4 regions of the Kosakonia sp. N21 genome follow, and region 3 is predicted to be linked to each of the others. Evidence: predicted binding sites of a transcription regulator. Region 3 holds the regulator's gene; each other region holds the start of a gene.
What was found. Region 3 encodes CRP, which controls carbon source genes, mostly activating them, when cyclic AMP is high. Its sites were predicted from a motif close to ATGTGANNNNNNTCACAT; they were not measured.
Positions count from the first base shown of each region.

Region 1: a site for CRP is predicted at 1,776-1,793, ahead of ACQ3G7_RS07555 (YjcB family protein). Genes of this name have one in related genera too.
Region 2: a site for CRP is predicted at 1,112-1,129, ahead of bhsA (multiple stress resistance protein BhsA). Genes of this name have one in related genera too.
Region 4: a site for CRP is predicted at 1,734-1,751, ahead of rbsD (D-ribose pyranase). Genes of this name have one in related genera too.

Region 1 is NZ_JBOBHR010000003.1:91,450-94,611, forward strand. It holds gene ACQ3G7_RS07545 (ABC transporter permease) at 1-462, shown strand, start outside; gene ACQ3G7_RS07550 (ABC transporter permease) at 462-1,283, shown strand; gene ACQ3G7_RS07555 (YjcB family protein) at 1,373-1,654, opposite strand; gene ACQ3G7_RS07560 (GGDEF domain-containing protein) at 2,201-3,162, shown strand, end outside.
Region 2 is NZ_JBOBHR010000013.1:17,164-20,325, reverse strand. It holds gene ACQ3G7_RS22745 (TetR/AcrR family transcriptional regulator) at 321-956, opposite strand; gene bhsA (multiple stress resistance protein BhsA) at 1,200-1,457, shown strand; gene ldtC (L,D-transpeptidase LdtC) at 1,537-2,502, opposite strand; gene mfd (transcription-repair coupling factor) at 2,662-3,162, opposite strand, start outside.
Region 3 is NZ_JBOBHR010000008.1:221,992-225,153, forward strand. It holds gene ACQ3G7_RS19350 (YccS/YhfK family putative transporter) at 1-1,612, opposite strand, end outside; gene crp (cAMP-activated global transcriptional regulator CRP) at 1,661-2,293, opposite strand; gene ACQ3G7_RS19360 (OsmC family protein) at 2,631-3,035, shown strand; gene ACQ3G7_RS19365 (phosphoribulokinase) at 3,085-3,162, opposite strand, start outside.
Region 4 is NZ_JBOBHR010000010.1:6,766-9,927, reverse strand. It holds gene kup (low affinity potassium transporter Kup) at 1-1,630, shown strand, start outside; gene rbsD (D-ribose pyranase) at 1,835-2,254, shown strand; gene rbsA (ribose ABC transporter ATP-binding protein RbsA) at 2,262-3,162, shown strand, end outside.

The DNA of each region.
Region 1 (3,162 bases), on a different contig from region 3:
AATAATGCGCTGGTGGCCGCGGGCATACTCACACCCATGGATACCACCTCGCTGTTGGGCTGGAGCGGGATCATCATTACCTTTGTCTGGAAACAGATGGCGTTCTCAACGCTATTGATTTGCGGAGCGATGTCGGCGGTGGATCCGTCGCACATTCTGGCGGCGAAAAATCTTGGCGCGTCGCGGCTGCGCATTCTCTTCGACATTATTTTGCCGCAGGTGATGCCAACGATTGGCGTGGCGACGGTGCTCTCCACGGTGACCATGATGTCGGTGCTCTCGGTGCCGTTGATGATCGGCACCGGTACGCCAACGATGATGACCGTCGATATGGCGTTTCGCGTTAACTCTTATGGTGACTACCCGGTTGCCAACGCGATGGGGGTAATTTCATACCTGATTTGCGCCCTGTTGTCCTGGTTCTATTTACGCCACAGCCTGCAAACCAAAGGAGCCCGGTGATGAGCACTATCCGGCATAAAATTCGCGGCAGCTTTATTCTGCAAACGCTGCTGCTGACGTTTCTGGTACTGGCGCTGTTTGGCCCGCTGCTTAACCTGTTGATCTGGACGGTGGCGGAGAGCTGGTTCTTTCCCCATGCGTTACCGGGGCAATGGGGGCTGAAGTACTGGGGCCAGGTCTTTAGCCCTTATAGCGATGTTTCCGGATCGTTGTCGATAAGCGTACTGATTGCGGTGCTGGCGGTGATCGTCTGCCTGGTCATTTCGGTACCGGCGGGGTATGCGCTGGCGCAGCGATCCATGCCGTTGCGCGCCTTCTTTATGCTGCTGTTTCTGATCCCGCAGGCATTCCCGAACCTGACGGTGTATATGAATGTGGCGCGTCTGTTTTATCAGTGGGGCTTAAATGGCACCGTGGCCGGTGTGGTGCTGGTGCACAGTGTGCATGGTTTGATGTACTCCATCTGGATCAGCGTGGCGGCGTTTTCATCCGTCGATCCGCTGCTGGCGCGCGCATCGCGCAATCTTGGCGCGGGGCCGGTGTACACCTTTTTCCATATCGTTCTGCCGCAGGCCGCGCCCGGGCTGATTGCCGCCAGTATCTTTGTTTTTCTCGAGTCGCTGGATGAGTTTACCGCCACCTTCTTTGTTGGCGCGCCGGACATTACCACGCTGCCGATCCTGCTCTATACCGCCAGTATGTCCGGCAATTACCAGGTCTCATCCATTACGGCGTTGATCCTGCTGGTGCCATCAGTGCTCTTTATGCTGATTATTCAAAAATTTATGCGACCGGAAATGTTGTCAAAGCTGGGGAAATAGGCGGTTATGTGTGCGCTTGTGGTGTGGCGAAGGTATGCTAACAGGCTGTTTGGGATGAAAAAAAAAGCGCCTGTTGGCGCTTTTTTTCATCAGGTAATGACCATCGGCCACTCTGGCGGTGCTTTGCGGGAGATTTCCTCCATCACCACAACCAGGTTGTGCCAGATGTTGGAAAAGTCTACAACCGTAATGCCAAGCAGGCCGGTGGCAAACCAGCATGCTGCGGCTAAACCCAGACCGCTGCTGATCACCGCAAGACCAATATAGTCTGCTCTGCGAAAGCGAATGTTCAGCGTGCTGGCCATAAACATCAAAACTGCGCTCAATATCTGCCAGCGCAACAACACGACGCTGGTGGTAAAGGTTGCCATGAAACCATCCTCAGAAGAATCAAATACCGGGCGGACTGGCGTTATGCGCGAGTGGCAGAGATGACGCAGGCGTCCGCGGAGTAGCACAACAAAGTGAAACAGTGTTTTCCATTTCAGGAATGTGTGAACTATATCACACTTGGTTGTTTATTCGCCAGCGTGAAAACAGGCCTTTTTGTCTCTTTTTTCGTCGATTTGTTGGCCTGCGTTATACCGTTATTGTCTTACGGATATATTTAATCGGGGCGGAAAGTGATTTAACTTAAATTTATTCATACCCTGCCGTGAATATTTAGCAGACTAATTGCTACAATATTTACAGTTCACAAAACATCTATTATGCTTTTCTGGACAGTATTATTTACCTGTGAGTGATTATTCAGGGGATTTGATTTTAAGCGATATATTCTGTACTGGCACGATTTCGTTACGTCGTTCAGTGTTGTTTTTCGCCTGCTGCCTGGGCTAATTCGTGGGTGTTACTTTTTCTTCCTGATTCAATCATTCCCGGCGGTCTGGTGCTTAATAACCTGCGAATGATAAAACATGAAAACAGAGATTTCCGCCGCACCTTTGGGAGATGGGACCGCGGCGCTGGCGCTGCTGGCGAAACTGATGCCGTGGCTGACCGGGAAACGTTCGCTGGAAGAGATCCTTCGGGGTATCAATGCGGCTTTGGGCGCAAACCTTTCATGGGTGCTGGTCGAGCAAGAGGGGGAGCTGCAGCTCACCAGCGTGGGTGAGATAGCGTGCACATTGCAGGATGCGAAAACGTTGCTGCAGCAGTCACAGTTACGGCGAAACCCGCGTGCCTGGCGCGTTATTTGTTGGCGACGCCATGTTGGTACATTATTATTTCCTGCGAATATTACTATTGGCAATAAATTAAAGAGTGGCATTCTGTGTAAATTGCACATGCAGGATTCTGGTCTTAGCGGTTATTTCTTTATGGCATTTCCTCAGCCAGCTTTATCATTATCCGTGATGAAAAGCGTCGTGATTATTTTAGTCGAAAAACTGAAGGGTTTCCTCGTGGAGATTATTTCACGGGATCGCGCTGCGAAAGAGATGCAGCATGTTATTGCTCAATATAAAGTGTTATTTGATCGCGCCCCGGTATTAATGAATTCCTTTGATAAAAATAACCGTTGTATTTTATGGAATGGTGAATGTGAGCGTCTCTTCGGCTGGAGCCTGGAACAACTCAACCAGCAGCCCGATCCATTAGCATTGTTTTTCCCTGATCCACTGGTGCGCCAGCAAGTTCGCGCTTCGGTTAATACTTCCCCGGCTGTAGACATGCACGAGTGGCATCCTGTACGTCGTGACGGACAGGTGCTGACCGTGCTGTGGTCAAACATCCTGCTGCCCGATCATTCCATCCTCAGTATCGGGCTGGATATCACCGAGCGTAAAAAGGCGGAGCAGCAGTTGGAGAGAAAAGCCACCATTGACGATCTGACGGGATGCTACAATCGATTTGCTATCCTGCAACATTTAAAAGCGTC
Region 2 (3,162 bases), on a different contig from region 3:
TATTAACACTTTGATGAATGGTAATAGCAAAATCATGTTCATTTTCCTTATGCATGTGTTAAGTACAGTGAAATGCCCTATATCAACGGTAAAATTCAGTACAACAGGTAGAGCGAGAGTAAGGGAAAGTCGTAGCTTAGCGCGTCTTCATGACACTTATGATTTGTGTATCACCCATACTAATCATTAGCAGAGCAATAATCACAATTAATCATAGCAAAGCGGGGAAAAACACTGAAAGTTTTTACCTATTGTTAAGATAGGTTTTGTCTATCGTGAAAGTCAACCCGGCAAGCGACGTGCCGCCGGGTATAAACCTCTCAGAGTTTGATCAGATCCGGCCACAAACGCAGCGTAGTTCGGGTAATTTGCAGCAACTTTTCACAACTTGCGCCTTCGCGCGCGCTAATTGACATGCCCTGCAATATACAACCCAGAAACTGCGCCAGCGCCTGCGGATCCGCGTCTGCGGGGATTTCCCCACGTTGCTGGCGTTGCGTCAGGAACGTGAGCAGCGTTTCTTCCTGCTGCGCGTGCCGCGATTTGATGGTCTTCGCAATCGCCTGTGAAGAGGCCGCCAGCGTTGCGGAGGTGTTGATCATAAAACAGCCGGCTGGCGTATCCGTACTGGTGAAACATTTCGCCACGGCGGTGAAATAGTCCAGTAGCGCCTGCTCAATAGGTTTTTCCTCGCAGTGCAACGGAGCCTCGTGTTGCGTGGCGAAACGCGCGATATAACGGTCCAGTACCGCGCGGAACAACCCTTCTTTATTGGTGAACTCTGCATAAAGCGTCGGTGCTTTCGCGCCGGTCGCTTCTACGAGATCGGATAATGATGTGGCTTCGTAGCCATGCTGCCAGAACAGCGTCATGGCTTTGTCGAGCGCCGCTTCCCTGTCGAACACTTTCGGTCGGCCACGGCTTTTTTTGCTGCAACTGGTGATCTCAGTCGTCATAGTGCCGCTTACCTTTGTTGGTTTGCTGAGCAGTCATTATAAAAACATTCTGTCAGCCTGACCAGCGGCAAAACAGCACAAATTAATAAATCCTATGGTTATGAATTTTAAGCAATTAATATTTTAACTAACGATCGTTACAAAAAGATGTTGACGCGTGACGTAGATCACAACTACCATTTATCTATCGATCGTTAACTTATTCGTTGGCGACATCCATCATCTGCATACAGGTAAACAATCATGACAAACGTAAAAGCACTTTTCGCCGCCGCGGTACTCAGTTCACTCTCTTTTGCCAGCATGGCTGCGGTTGAAGTTCAGTCCGCACCGGCGGGTCAGCAGGAAGTTGCCACTGTTGGCGTTACTGCCAGCACGAATCTCTCTTCTGTTGAAGATAAACTGGCGCAGAAAGCTGAACAGATGGGTGCGAAATCCTTCCGCATCACTTCTGTGACCGGTTCCGATAACCTGCATGGTACTGCGGTTCTCTACAAATAAGGTCGCCCCTCACAGCCCTTATGCCACTGCCATAAAAAAGGCCCTGCACATGCAGGGCCTTTTTGCGTATCAGGTCAGGTTACAGCATCTGTACCGACGGGTCGGCCTGGCGGGTAACATCAACAGGCATGCCGGAGCGAATTTCCATTGCGTGGGTCATCACTTGCGCATCGCTGCGCGCATCATCCTGGAATGCCTGCATCGCTGCATTCAGCACAATTGGCAGCGTTTTCGGATCGTCATCAATGGATTTTGATAACGGTTGATGGACTTCCACCAGCCGTCTGCCGTCAGGCTCAACCGAGACTTTAATTGGGGTATTGATAATGTTCACTGGCGTGCCCGGAGAGACCGCCGCGTAGAGGGCGGAAATATCGCCATCGCGCAGGCGGATGCAACCGGAGCTGACCCGCATCCCGATACCGAAATCGGCATTGGTGCCATGCAGCAGATACACGCCGCCGAAGGCTGCCAGGCGAATGGCGTGATGCCCCATCGGGTTATCCGGCCCGGCAGGAACCACGGCAGGAAGATCGATGCCTTGCGCTTTATAGCGCGCCCGAATATTGGCGGTTGGCGTCCATGTGGGGTTCGCACGTTTATCCGAGACGGTTGTTACCATCGTGGGGGTCAGCGTATCGCCGCCCAGTTGACCAATACCGATCGGGTAGACAATGACTTCATTTTTACCGGGCGGATAGTAATACAGACGCAGTTCGGCCAGGTTAATCACAATTCCTTTACGTGGCGCGTCCGGCAGCAGGGTTTGCAGCGGGATCGTCAGTACGCTGCCCGCGCGTGGTACATAGGGATCCACGCCGGGGTTGGCCTGCAGCAGCGCCAGAAAACCGACGTTGTACTGCTTTGCGATGGCTTCCAGTGAGCCGCCATCGTTTTGCACTACGTGAAAACGGTTCTCGCCAACGACGCGGCTCCCGGCAGGCGGCAATGGCCAGCTATTTGCCCGTGCGGGCAGAGAAAGGGCGACCGTCGCAGCAACGGCGAAGAGCGTTACCCAGTGAGCAAAACGGGAATTTTTGATCATGACCATAATCCATGTAAATCATAAGGTTATTGTTATGTAGAAAACTAATGGGATTATGGTGCGCCAGCGTGTCGGGAAGTCCTGGCGTAGTGCAAAATATTTGTAAATGTTGCGTTTTAAACACAAACCGGGCCTGATGGCCCGGTTGCGTAATGATTGTCAGGCAACGGCGTTTTCGGCTAACTGCTGCATAAAGTTACGCACCCAGTTCATGCGGGTTTTGCGTTCACCCAGATCCTGCATGAATTTCAGCCGCGTTGGGCCATCAAGGCGGAAGTGTTGCGGCTGCTTCTGCAATAAACCAATCAGCCAGGTCGGGTTGACGTGATTTTTTTCGTTGAACTCAATCACACCGCCTTTTTCGTTACCCTCCAGCTTACGGATGCCAAGCTTCTGCGCCTGCTGGCGCAGCAGGGCGATGTCCAGCAATGTCCGCGCTGCATCCGGCAGCAGGCCAAAGCGGTCAATCAGCTCGACTTTGATCTCTTCCAGCGCATTGTCGTCTTTTGCACTGGCAATACGTTTATAGAAGGACAAACGTGTGTTCACATCCGGGATAAAGTCATCCGGCAGCAGCGAAGGCATGCGCAATTCCACCTCCGTTTGCTGGTTGGTGAGATCTTCCAGCGAGGGTTCGCGCCCCGCCTTTAATGCATCAAC
Region 3 (3,162 bases):
GCTGCGGACTATCGCTGAGGATCAGGCGAATAGCCTCCTGATCGGTTTCCAGCGCGTCGTGGGCGTTCTGCCGCAACAGGCCGCTTTGCCATTGCGGCCATAGCCAGACCATGCCGCCGAAGGCAATCAGGCAGCCGAGCAGGGTATCGATCAGTCTGGCGACGATAAACTCCTCGCCGTTGAGCGTCAGCAGTTGCAGGGTATACACGGCGGTAATGGTAAAGCCGACCATCGCCCAGCCGTAGTTCTTACGGATAATCAGATAGCTTATCAGGGTGATCAGCAGCATTGCCGCCAGCGTAAAACCAAGCGGTACGTGAAAGTGCAGGGCAATCCCGGCAATCATCAGCCCGGCGAGCGTGCCGGCCGCCCGGTGCACAATACGCACCCGTGTTGCGCCATAGCCGTTTTGCGTCACAAACATGATGGTCATCATGATCCAGTACGGCTTCGGCAAATGCAGCGCACTGCCCATCAGGCTGGCGATACTGAGCATCACGCTGATACGCGCGGCATTACGCAACGCCGCGGATTTCAATGATAAATAGCTTCTGAGCGCCGGAATAAGCGGCAGACGGCGCTGTTTTTCGGCCATCAAATCGCGCAGATAGAGTGGACGCTGGGTTCGCAGCACGCGGGCGATACGGCTAAAGTGCCAGGCGCAAAACTGTCCGACCGGGTTTTCCGGGTGCTGGCGGGCGATTTTTTCCAGCGCGCCAATTTGCTTGTCCATTGTGAAACGTGTCGGATAGCGGTGATAGAGGATGTCATCCGCCAGGACGCGCAGGCGGGCGGCGACGGTTTGCGCATTCCAGCGGATCACCTGTTCAGCATGGGTCTGTTCCACCAGTTTTTGCACCTCTTCCGGCTGGTGCAGGCTGACAGAAATATGTTCCTGTAAATCCAGCGCAACCTGGAAGACGCGCAGCAGGCGTTTGTAGTCATTGTGTTGATTGGCCGCCAGCATATGCAGTTGCTGATAGCAGGTACTGATCATATCCACCGCTTTTTGTTGGCGCGCAAGCAGCGGTGGCAAGGCTTTTTCCGGATCGGCATGCTGCGTCAGCAGGCTGTATTTGGCTTCGCAATAATCAGCCAGTTGCCGGTAGAGCAGGCTGAGCGATTCGCGCAGCGGTTGTTCCCGCCACATCCAGAACCAGAACCAGTTAAACGCGCCGTACCAGAGCGTACCCAGCGCATAAATCAGCAGCGGCTCCCACACTGGCATACTGCCCGCAAGGCTCAGCGTGAAGATCGCGGCTATCAACGACGCAGGCAGCAAGCGCCCGTGCAGTGCACTGATCTCGGCAGTCACGCCGAGCAGTAAGGTGAGGACGGTAAAAATCAGCGGCAGAGGCAGCGCTTCGGCCAGCAGAAGCTGCACGGCAAGACTGCATCCGGCGAACAACGAGCCGCCAATAATCAAACGTTTAAAGAAGCGCTTATGCGGGGTATCAAGACCGGCAATGTTGCAACAGGCAGGAACCAGAGAAAACAGCAGGCCTTGTTGGAGATGGCCGACGATTAACCCGATGGCCACGGGCAAACATAACACCAGCGTTTGTCGCAGTGCATAGTTGATTTCGGGGTGATAAATCAGCCTGCGCCACATGGGGAAACAAAAACGGCGCGCCGGATGACCAACGCGCCGTTTTGCGGATTAACGTGTTCCGTAAACCACGATGGTTTTACCGTGGGCGGAGATCAGGTTCTGATCTTCCAGCATTTTCAGAATACGGCCCACTGTTTCACGGGAACAACCGACGATCTGACCAATTTCCTGACGGGTAATTTTAATTTGCATGCCGTCCGGGTGGGTCATGGCATCCGGCTGTTTCGCCAGGTTCAACAGCGTTTGTGCGATACGGCCTGTTACGTCCAGGAATGCGAGGTTACCAACTTTCTCCGACGTTACCTGCAGGCGGCGCGCCATTTGCGAGGAGAGACGCATCAGAATGTCCGGGTTAACCTGGATCAACTGACGGAATTTTTTGTAGGAGATTTCGGCCACTTCACATGCGGTCTTAGCGCGTACCCATGCACTGCGCTCCTGACCTTCTTCGAACAGCCCCAGTTCACCGATAAAATCTCCCTGATTCAGGTAGGAGAGGATCATCTCTTTCCCTTCCTCATCCTTGATCAGCACTGCCACTGAGCCTTTAACGATGTAATACAGCGTTTCTGCTTTTTCACCCTGGTGAATCAGCGTGCTCTTCGACGGGTACTTATGAATGTGGCAATGAGACAAGAACCATTCGAGAGTCGGGTCTGTTTGCGGTTTGCCAAGCACCATGCGCGATTATCCTCTGTTATAAGCTGTCTCCAGACACAGGATGTGCACCCTGCTTCTGGGGTTGCAATCTATACACGCTATCATTCGACTTCGTGTCTTCGCTTCCAAAATCCCTGGAAGTGGACCGTCAGCGTCATCTGCGGTCTCTAATGTATGATGTCCTTTGCGTACATGCGTAATGTCAATGTATCTCTGTAGCATCCAGATTGTTTTAGCATAGCTTTTACCGCATGTCTCCTGGTGTCTCGCTTCAGCATGACGCAGGTCGCCTTCCGTTGCGACTTTTGTTATGTACGCGTAATCTGTAAAGAAAATTGCAACTCCGGAGTAAATTAAAATGCAGGCTCGTGTGAAATGGGTGGAAGGGTTAACGTTCCTCGGTGAGTCCGCATCGGGCCACCAAATCCTGATGGACGGCAACTCAGGCGACAAAGCGCCAAGCCCGATGGAAATGGTGCTGATGGCTGCAGGCGGATGCAGCGCGATCGACGTGGTTTCAATCCTGCAAAAAGGGCGTCATAACGTGACGAACTGCGAAGTGAAACTGACGTCGGAACGTCGTGAAGAAGCGCCGCGTCTGTTTACGCATATCAACCTGCACTTTATCGTCACCGGTAGCGATCTGAAAGACGCGGCGGTGTCTCGTGCTGTGGATCTGTCGGCGGAGAAGTACTGCTCTGTGGCATTGATGCTGGAAAAAGCGGTGAACATCACCCATTCCTACGAAGTCATCGAAGCCTGATGGACGATGCCCGGTAGCGTCAGGCGTACCGGGCATTATACGCCGACCGCTATTTGATCTTTTTCCCTTCCATCAGCCGTTGCACCAGCGGCGTCATAATCAGCTCCATCGCCAGCCCCATCTTACC
Region 4 (3,162 bases), on a different contig from region 3:
GGGCGGGATCCTGACGCTGATGTCGCTCGCGGGGCGCAATACGTCCGCCAGAATGACCTCCGTGCTGGTGATTATGGGGCTCATTGGCGGCAGCTTTTTCTATGGTGAAGTGGTCATCACCCCCGCTATCTCTGTTATGTCGGCTATTGAAGGGCTGGAAATTGTCGCGCCATCGCTCGACACATGGATTGTTCCGCTCTCTATCGTCGTCTTAACCTTACTGTTTGCTATCCAAAAACACGGCACCGGGCTTGTGGGGAAGCTGTTTGCACCTATCATGCTGGCGTGGTTTTTGATTCTGGCGGTGCTGGGCGCGCGTGGGATTTTGTCTAATCCGGAAGTGTTGCAGGCGCTGAACCCCATATGGGCGGTCAATTTCTTCGTTCAGTACAAAGCGATCTCGTTTGTTGCGCTGGGTGCGGTGGTGCTTTCCATTACCGGGGTTGAAGCGCTGTATGCGGATATGGGGCACTTTGGCAAACTGCCGATTCGCGTGGCATGGTTTATTGTGGTGCTGCCCTCTCTGGTGCTGAACTACTTTGGCCAGGGCGCATTGCTGCTGAAAACGCCGGAAGCGATCAAAAACCCGTTCTTTTTACTGGCACCGGAATGGGCGCTTATTCCCATGCTGATCATCGCCACCCTGGCGACGGTCATTGCCTCGCAAGCCGTGATTTCAGGTGTTTTCTCGCTGACCCGTCAGGCCGTGCGTTTGGGCTATCTGGCCCCGATGCGCATTATCCATACCTCGGAAATGGAGTCCGGGCAGATCTATATCCCGTTCATTAACTGGCTGCTCTACTTTGCGGTGGTGCTGGTGATCGTCAGCTTTGAGCACTCCAGCAACCTGGCGGCGGCGTATGGTATTGCCGTAACCGGGACTATGGTGCTGACATCGATCCTTTCCACCACGGTGGCGCGTAATAACTGGCACTGGAATAAGCTATTTGTTGCGCTGATCCTGACCTTGTTCCTGTGTATTGATGTGCCGCTGTTCTCGGCGAACCTCGATAAGATTGTTTCCGGCGGTTGGTTGCCGTTAAGCCTGGGTCTGGTGATGTTCCTGGTGATGACCACCTGGAAGAGCGAACGTTTCCGTTTGCTGCGTCGTATGCATGAACACGGCAACTCTCTGGAAGCGATGATTGCATCGCTGGAAAAATCGCCGCCGGTTCGCGTGCCTGGCACCGCGGTGTATATGTCCCGTGCGCTGAATGTTATTCCGTTCGCTATGCTGCATAACCTGAAGCATAACAAGGTGCTGCATGAGCGTGTCATCCTGCTGACGCTGCGTACTGAAGATGCGCCTTATGTGCATAACGTTCGTCGCGTGCAGATAGAGCAGCTCTCGCCGACCTTCTGGCGTGTTGTGGCCAGCTATGGCTGGCGCGAAACGCCGAACGTGGAGGAAGTGTTCCACCGTTGCGGGCTTGAAGGCCTGAATTGCCGCATGATGGAAACCTCCTTCTTTATGTCGCATGAATCGCTGATCGTCGGCAAACGTCCGTGGTATCTGCGGTTACGCGGCAAACTTTACCTGGTGTTGCAGCGAAATGCGCTGCGCGCTCCCGATCAGTTTGAGATCCCGCCTAACAGGGTGATAGAACTGGGAACCCAGGTCGAAATTTAGTTCTTATTAAGCCCCTCGCAATGAGGGGTTTTTGTTATTAATTGCTGTAAATTTTGCTTAAGCAAGAAAAGCTGTTTTTTTCATCATTCCCACAAGCGAAACGTTTCGATATCGATCACACTTCTGTAATGCCGGGATGGTTTTCTGAGCATTCTTAGTACTAAACTGCGTTCAGCGAAACGTTTCGCTAGTGGAGCATAAAATATGAAAAAAGGTCGTGTACTGAACGCTGACATTTCGTCGGTCATCTCTCGTCTTGGTCATACTGATACGCTGGTGGTGTGTGATGCCGGGTTGCCGGTGCCGCGTAGCACACAACGTGTGGATATGGCGTTAACACAGGGCGTTCCTTCCTTTATGCAAGTGCTGGAAGTGGTGACAACGGAAATGCAGGTTGAGGCCGCTATCTTAGCGTCGGAAATTAAACAACATAATCCGCAGCTCCACGAAACGTTGCTCAACCATATTGAGCAACTGCAACAACACCAGGGAAATACCATAGCCGTGCAGTACGTTACGCACGAGCAGTTCAAAAAACACACCGCGGACAGTCATGCGGTTATTCGCAGCGGGGAGTGTTCCCCGTTTGCGAATATCATTCTCTGTGCTGGCGTCACATTCTGAGGCCCTCATGGACGCGTTATTGCAACTCAAGGGAATCGATAAAGCATTCCCCGGCGTAAAAGCCCTCTCCGGCGCGGCGCTGAATGTTTACCCCGGCCGCGTGATGGCACTGGTCGGGGAAAACGGCGCCGGTAAATCCACAATGATGAAAGTGCTGACCGGTATCTACACGCGAGATGCGGGTTCGTTGCTTTGGCTGGGGAAAGAGACCACGTTCACTGGTCCTAAATCATCCCAGGAAGCGGGCATTGGCATCATTCACCAGGAACTGAACCTGATTCCGCAGTTGACCATTGCCGAGAACATCTTCCTTGGCCGTGAGTTTGTGAACCGCTTTGGCAAAATCGACTGGAAAAAGATGTTTGCCGACGCCGACAAACTGCTGGCGAAGCTGAATCTGCGTTTTAAAAGCGACCGCCTGGTTGGCGAGTTATCCATCGGCGATCAGCAAATGGTCGAAATCGCCAAAGTGATGAGCTACGAATCGCAGGTCATCATTATGGATGAACCGACCGATGCCCTGACCGACACCGAAACCGAATCGCTGTTTCGCGTGATCCGCGAACTGAAAGCGCAAGGGCGCGGCATTGTTTATATCTCCCACCGAATGAAAGAGATCTTCGAGATTTGCGATGACGTGACGGTTTTCCGCGACGGGCAATTTATTGCCGAGCGCGAAGTTGCGACGCTGACCGAAGATACGCTGATCGAAATGATGGTCGGCCGTAAGCTGGAAGATCAGTACCCGCGTCTGGATAAAGCGCCGGGTGAAGTGCGTCTCACCGTCGATAATTTGTGTGGCTCGGGTGTGGAAAACGTCAGCTTCACCCTGCGTAAAGGCGAAATTCTTGGGGTGGCCGGGCTGATGGGGGCCGGTCGCACCGAGCTGATGAAAGTGCTGTATGGCG